2 regions of the Arthrobacter sp. Marseille-P9274 genome follow, and region 2 is predicted to be linked to the other one. Evidence: predicted binding sites of a transcription regulator. Region 2 holds the regulator's gene; the other holds the start of a gene.
The links. The regulator LexA, encoded in region 2, represses DNA repair genes until DNA is damaged. The targets are predictions, from matches to a motif close to TCGAACANNTGTTCGA.
Positions count from the first base shown of each region.

Region 1 (3,301 bases), 890 kb from region 2:
CATGCTGGCCGACACCATGATCCCGGAGGCGTTCGAGGAGCACCATCTGCTCACGGGCCTCACCGCGTCCGTCGGATTCGTGACGGCGTTCGCGATCCACATCGCCGGCGGCTGATCGCCCTCCCGGAAGGTGTGACGGGCCCCGGCAGCTCCCGCCGCAACTTCTGGTACCGGTCCCGCCGCCGTCTGCGGTTGCGGTCAGCGCGGCGGTTGCGGCGACGACGGTCAGCGCAGGGGTTGCGGCGACGGCGGTCAGCGCAGGGGTTGCGGCGACGACGGTCAGCGCCGTGAGAGCCGCGGGAGCGCGCAACGGCCGTGTCTCTCCCGGGCCGGGCTCCAAGCGCGGCGTGACGCGGGAACTGTCAGCTGGTCAGCTGGTTGGCGCGTTTGAGGTTGGGCGGGTACCGGTAGTGGTTGCGTCGTGGGACTTGGGACGGGTCCGTGTAGGCGGGCGGGATGAACCACGGTATCCCGTCTATCGATTCGATGATCCAGTCTCCGGCGTGGATGAGGTGGTGGTGGAAGGAGCAGAGGAGCACGCCGTTGGCAACGGAGGTGCGGCCTTTGTGTTTCTTCCAGTAGCGGATGTGGTGTGCTTCGGTCCAGTGCGCGGGCATGGTGCAGCCGGGGAAGGCGCAGCCTTTGTCCCGGGCAACGAGGGCGCGGCGCTGGGCCGGAGTGAAGAGCCGCTGGGCGCGTCCGATGTCGAGGACTTCGCCTTTGCCGCCGAACACGATGGGTATGAGGTCGGCGTCGCAGGCCATTTTGCGCACGGTGCGGGGTGTGATGAGTCCGCCGAACACGGCCTGGCCCGCGGTCCCGGCTGCGGTGGCGTTCATGAGGTCCTGGTAGTCGATGGTGACCATGACCTGCGGCCGGTGGCCCCCGCTGGCGGGAAGCCTGTCCGTGGACAGGGCGATCCGGCAGGAGCCGACCAGGCCTTCGAGCAGCAGTTGCGGCCGGGTGGGTGCCGGCCAGCCGGGATTTGGCCGCCCACCCTCGGCCCCGCCACCCTCGGCCCCGCCGCCGTCGTGCCCGGTGCCGTCTTGCCCGGTGCCGGCTTCGCCGTCCCCGGTGGTGAGGCGGCCGGCAGCCGCGGCTGCCGTTCCGCCGGCGGCGCGAGACTCGCCGAAGGTGGTCTGCAGGCGGGGGTTGGTGTGGGTGTTCATGGCGGTGATGAGGTGTTCGTATTGGATGAGGTGTTCGTATTGTTCGTCGGTCGCGGCAATTTCGAAGCGGTGCAGGCCGCGGCGTTTGCCTTTGAGGAAGACGCCCTGCCGGGCGGCGAGTTGTTCGTCGCTGGGTTCCTGCCCGTCCGGGTCGATGGCCGCTTCCCAGCTGCGGGCGATGATGCGCAGCGTGTCGGGGTCGGTTTCGGTGGCCTGCCGGGTGAGCTGGTGTTCCATGGCGGCCAGGTCATCCGGGGCCGCTGCTGGGCGGATGCGTTCGAGGGTGTCGTGGATGAGAGTGGCAGCCGTGCCGCCAATGTCGGACTCTGCCAGTCCGGCTGCCAGGTGTTCGTATTTCGGCGGCGTTTCGCCGCCGGTGATCAGGGTTCGCGGCATGGTGGCGGCACCGACGCGGATCCGGCGCCGGGCCTCGCTCCGGCTGATCCGCAGCCGGGCCCGGAGGTAGTCCGCGGCGTCCCGGAACTCTGACTTCGACTCCGGGGCGCCCGGGTCCCGGCCCGTCATCGTGGCCACGCCCTGCTGCTCGACGGAATGCGCCCCGGCGACCTGGAGCTGCTCCACCGTCCGGGAGAGGTCCTCGAACAGGCCCACGCAGTCCGCCAGCACCTCAGGATGTTGAAGGCCGGCCTCCTGCCGGAAAATCGCGGCGAATTCCTGCAGTTCGTCGCGCACCGAAGCGAGGAAGCCGGTGGCTTCCTGAGTCGCTTCGAGGGGTGCGATCGCCATGCCTAATTCTATCGAAGAAACGTTCTGATAGCACGATAAATCTCTGCCGTGTAGGACGACTGAAAGGGGCAAAAACCAGGACTGAGGCAGGGCCACGAGGAGGCAATTCACTTGGCAATCCGGCGCCTTCGAATGCACCAAAAGACCGGCTGTGTGCAGGAGACGACAGGCGCAAGAATCAGGGCCTAAAGCAGCGGAACAATGGGCTGCCGCTTGGTGCGCGAACGCGGGAAAGCCGCTAAGCGCGCACATGCGGCGAGCCGCGACGCCGCTGCTCGCAGCCATCAGAAATAATCCGGCCGATCGGCTTACCGTTTGCCAAGCCTGCTTATGATGAGGACGGGGTGGCTGACCTTGTCACCTGCATCCGCACCGACCTCGACTGCGCCGACATCTGCGCGGCCACGGGCAACGTCCTGTCCCGTCGCACCGGCGGTGACGCCGCGACGATTCGGGCGCTCCTCGAGGCCTGCCGGACCGCCTGCCGGTCCTGCGCCGACGACTGCGAGCGCCACGCCTCCATGCACGAGCACTGCCGCCTCTGCGCAGAGGCCTGCCGGCGCTGCGAGCAGGCCTGCAGCGATCTGCTCTCCGCCCTGGGCTGAGACGGGGCAAGGCGGCGTGCTGCCTGGAGATAGCTCCGCGGGCCGTGCCGGGTAGGGGTCGTTTCCGGCCCGGGGAGGAGGACCGTCATGAAGGCGATCGTCGTGGGCGCCGGCATCGCCGGCCTCGTCACCGCCCGCCAGCTCGGCCTTGCCGGCTGGGAGGTCGAGCTGGTGGAAAAGGCCGACGGGCCCCGCCGGGACGGCTACATGATGGACTTCTTCGGGCCCGGATTGGAGGCTTCCGAGCGGATCGGCCTGTATCCGCGATTAGCCCGGATGGCCTACCCTGTGGAGGCCGCCGAGTACGTTGACGCCAAGGAGCGGGTCAAGGCCCGCCTCGACTACGACCAATTCGCCCGGCTCGCGGGCGGCAAGGTCCTCAGCCTCCTGCGCCCGGACATGGAACGCGCTGCTCTGGCCGCCCTCGACGACGTTCCCGCCGGCCGCGTCCGCCTCCGCTACGGAACCCGTGTCACAGGGGTGTCGATGGATGGCGACGGGGTGCGGATCGATGCGGACGGCCCCACGGCCCGGCTGCCCGCAGCTGACGTTGTCATCGGCGCCGACGGGATCCACTCCGCGGTCCGCGCCCGGATCTTTGGTCCCGAGACGGAGTACCTGCGCCCGCTGGGAATGCGGGCCGCCGCCTTCATCGTGCCCGAGGCCGAGCTGAATGCCCGCTTCAGTGGCCGGTTCATCCTCACTGACAGTCTCGGCCGGACCGCGGGGTTCTACAGCCTCCGCACCGACGAGGTCGCGGCGTTCCTCGTGTACCGCGAC
Region 1 covers NZ_CAMPOV010000001.1:173,742-177,042, forward strand. Annotated here, with positions in the region: gene OC550_RS00750 (ZIP family metal transporter) at 1-115, shown strand, start outside; gene OC550_RS00755 (HNH endonuclease signature motif containing protein) at 363-1,916, opposite strand; partial or broken gene OC550_RS00760 (four-helix bundle copper-binding protein) at 2,252-2,521, shown strand; gene OC550_RS00765 (FAD-dependent monooxygenase) at 2,609-3,301, shown strand, end outside.
Region 1: a site for LexA is predicted at 1,928-1,943, ahead of OC550_RS00755 (HNH endonuclease signature motif containing protein). Genes of this name have one in related genera too.

Region 2 (3,301 bases):
GACGGCGCGGGCTGCAGCCCCAGCGACGTCAACTCGCTAACGATCCGGTCCCGCTGGCTCTTGATCTCTTCGACATTGGCGAGCAGCGCGCCGGCATGATCGAGCGCCGCCAACGCGGTCGCCTGCGTGACGGCCGAGAGGTGGTAAGGGAGCCGGACCAGCCGGAGGGCGTCCGCAATCTGGGGAGCTGCGGCAAGATAGCCGACGCGGGCGCCGGCGAGGGCGAAGGCCTTGCTCATGGTCCGCGAAACGATCAGCCGCTCCCTGCCCGGCAGGAGCGTCAGGGCACTGTCCGTCCCGACATGGGCAAATTCTGCATACGCTTCATCGACGATGACGATCGCCTGGCTCGCTTCGCCGGCTTCGTAGACAGCTTCGACGACATCGAGCCCGAGCGCGGTCCCGGTCGGATTGTTCGGTGAACACAGGACGACAATGTTGGCTGCGGTATCACGGACCGCCTTGGCAGCTTGGTCGGCGGTCAGGCCGAAGTCCGCGTCGCGGCGGACGGTCACGTACTCCGTGTCCGTGCCGCTGGCAAGGAGGGGATACATCGAGTAGGTGGGCGGAAAACTCAGCAGCCGGCGCCCCGGGCCGCCGAAGGCCTGCAGTATCTGCTGCAGTACCTCGTTGGACCCGTTCGCTGCCCACATGTTCCCGGCGGAGAGCCCGTGACCGAGGTAGTTGGCCAGCGCCTCCCGCAGCTCCGTGAATTCGCGGTCCGGGTAGCGGTTCAGGCCCCCCACCGCCGACTGGACGCGCGCCGCAATCGCGTCGGCAACCTCCTGAGGCAGCCCGTGCGTATTTTCGTTGACGTTGAGAAGCACGGGTACGTCGAGTTGCGGAGCTCCGTACGGTGTCAGCCCGCGCAGGTTGTTGCGCAGGGGCAGTCGGTTGAGTAGATCCAGCTGGTCGTTCACCTGACCAGCTTAGGCTCCGGCGGGCCCGGGGCAGGAATCGGGCCTGCCGGAGCGGCTCTTATTACAGCTGCTAGTCCCCCAGCGGGACGAACAGCCGCTGTCCGGCACGAACGACGGAATTCGGCAGATTGTTCAGCTGCTGGATCTCGGCAATGACATCGTGCGGGTGGCGGTCCGGCGCTGCCAGCACGGCCACATCCCACAGCGTCTGGCCGGGCGCGACGGCGACCGACACGGTGCGGCCGGGGCCAAGGTCAGGCCCCGAGCTGGCCAGGGCCGGCGCCGTAAAGAAGCCGATCAGGGTCAGCAGGACTGCGACGCCAAGCATCAGGGGCAACCCGATGAGCACCAGGCGGCCGCGGCGGGTGAGCCGCAGCGCGGGCGTCGAGCCGGGCAAAGCCTGCGGGGCGACGTGCGGGGCGAGCTGAACAGACATGAGGGTACCTTCCCGTTCCGCGTGCATATGCATCTTGGTTTCGAACGCATATTCGAACTGTCGGTTTCCATTTGTAGCACTTGTGATCGAATGTTGTCGAGACTCGATCGAATAAATGTTTGAGATCGTAGTAGGGCTGCCCTAGGCTTGAAGAAATGGCGGCCATGCCTGAGTCCATCAGCTGCCACTGACAACATTGGACCGGCCACCCCTGGCTAGCCCGGGGTGGCCGGATAGAGAACCGGGGCCAGTTCATGTCGAGGAAGATTGCAGCTACTTCAGGTGCCGACGGCACGGGAACCGCACGCAAGCGCGCGGCCGCGTCCCCCAAGAGCCTGACGCCCCGCCAGAAGAAGATCCTCGAAAGCATCCAGCGTTCCATCAGCGCCAAGGGCTACCCGCCGTCGATGCGCGAGATCGGTGACACCGTCGGGCTCGCCAGCCTCTCCAGCGTCACGCATCAGCTCTCGCAGCTGGAGAAGCTCGGCTATATCCGCCGCGATCCCAAGCGGCCGAGGGCCATGGAGGTCCTGACGCCGCTGACGCTCGAGAAAGGGGCGGTGGAGATCGAAGGCATGGCCGAGCCGGAGAAACTCCGCAGCATCGGCGGCCTGTCGGTATCGGAACTGGCCACGGCTTCCGATACGGCGATCGTTCCGCTGGTCGGCAGGATCGCCGCGGGCGGGCCCATCCTGGCGGACCAAGTGGTCGAGGACGTCATGCCCCTCCCCCGGCAGCTCGTCGGGCACGGCGAGCTCTTCATGCTCAAGGTCTCCGGCGATTCCATGATCGATGCCGCCATCTGCGACGGAGACTGGGTCGTCGTCCGCCGGCAGCCGAGCGCCGTCAACGGCGAAATCGTCGCCGCGCTGCTGGACGACGAGGCTACCGTCAAGACTTTCCGGCAGCGGGATGGCCACACCTGGCTGCTGCCGCAGAACACCCAGTATGAACCGATCCTCGGCGACGGCGCGACGATCATGGGCAAGGTCGTTTCGGTGATGCGCGCCCTGTAGCCGCCGCCCGGCGGGCCCTCAGCCCGCCAGGCGCTGCAGGATCTGGAGCGCCGTCGCCCGGTCCTTCGTCGACCAGAACGGCGGCAGCGCCGCCCTGAGGAAGCCCCCATACCGGGCATTGGCCAGTCTCGAATCGAGCACGGCCACCATGCCCCGGTCCCCCGCGGCACGGATAAGCCGTCCGGCACCTTGGGCAAGCCGTACCGCGGCGTGCGTGGCCGAAATGGTCATGAAACCGTTCCCGCCCGCCTGCGACACTGCCCGCGTGCGGGCGGTCATGAGCGGATCGTCCGGCCGGGGGAAGGGAATCCTGTCGATGACCACCAGGCGGCAGGCCTCTCCCGGCACGTCGACCCCCTGCCACAGCGTCATCGTCCCGAACAGGCAGGTATTCGGTTCGCTCGAGAATTGCCGGACCAGCGCCGCCATCGACGACTCGCCCTGGCAAAGGATCGTGAAGGGCAGCCGCTTGCGCATCTCCGCGGCGGCATCCTCGGCGGCCCGCCGCGACGAGAACAGTCCGAGGGCACCTCCATTGGAGGCGCGAAGCAACGCTTCGAGCTCGTCCAACTGCTCGGGGCTTGTCCCCCGGCCTGGCTTTGGCAGGTGGGAGGCCACATAGAGCACGCCCTGCTTCGGGTAGTCGAACGGGCTCCCGACATCGGCGCTGCTGTACTTCGGCGCTCCTTCGCCCAGCAGGCCCAGCGAGCCGGCGACGGCGTCGAAGGCGTTGCCGATGGCGAGGGTCGCGGACGTGAGGACGACGGTGTGGCCCTCGAAAAGCCCCTCGCGAAGCCGGGAAGCCACCGACAGCGGCGCCACGTTCAGCATCGGCGGCAGGGTCTCGTCCGGAGGTCCGTAACCGCTGCCCGCTGTGAAGCTGCTGGGACGGGTTATCCATAGGACCTCCCGGCTGTGGGCGGTGGACA
Region 2 covers NZ_CAMPOV010000001.1:1,059,970-1,063,270, reverse strand. Annotated here, with positions in the region: gene OC550_RS04825 (histidinol-phosphate transaminase) at 1-920, opposite strand, end outside; gene OC550_RS04820 (LysM peptidoglycan-binding domain-containing protein) at 991-1,356, opposite strand; gene lexA (transcriptional repressor LexA) at 1,611-2,372, shown strand; gene OC550_RS04810 (ATP-dependent DNA helicase) at 2,391-3,301, opposite strand, start outside.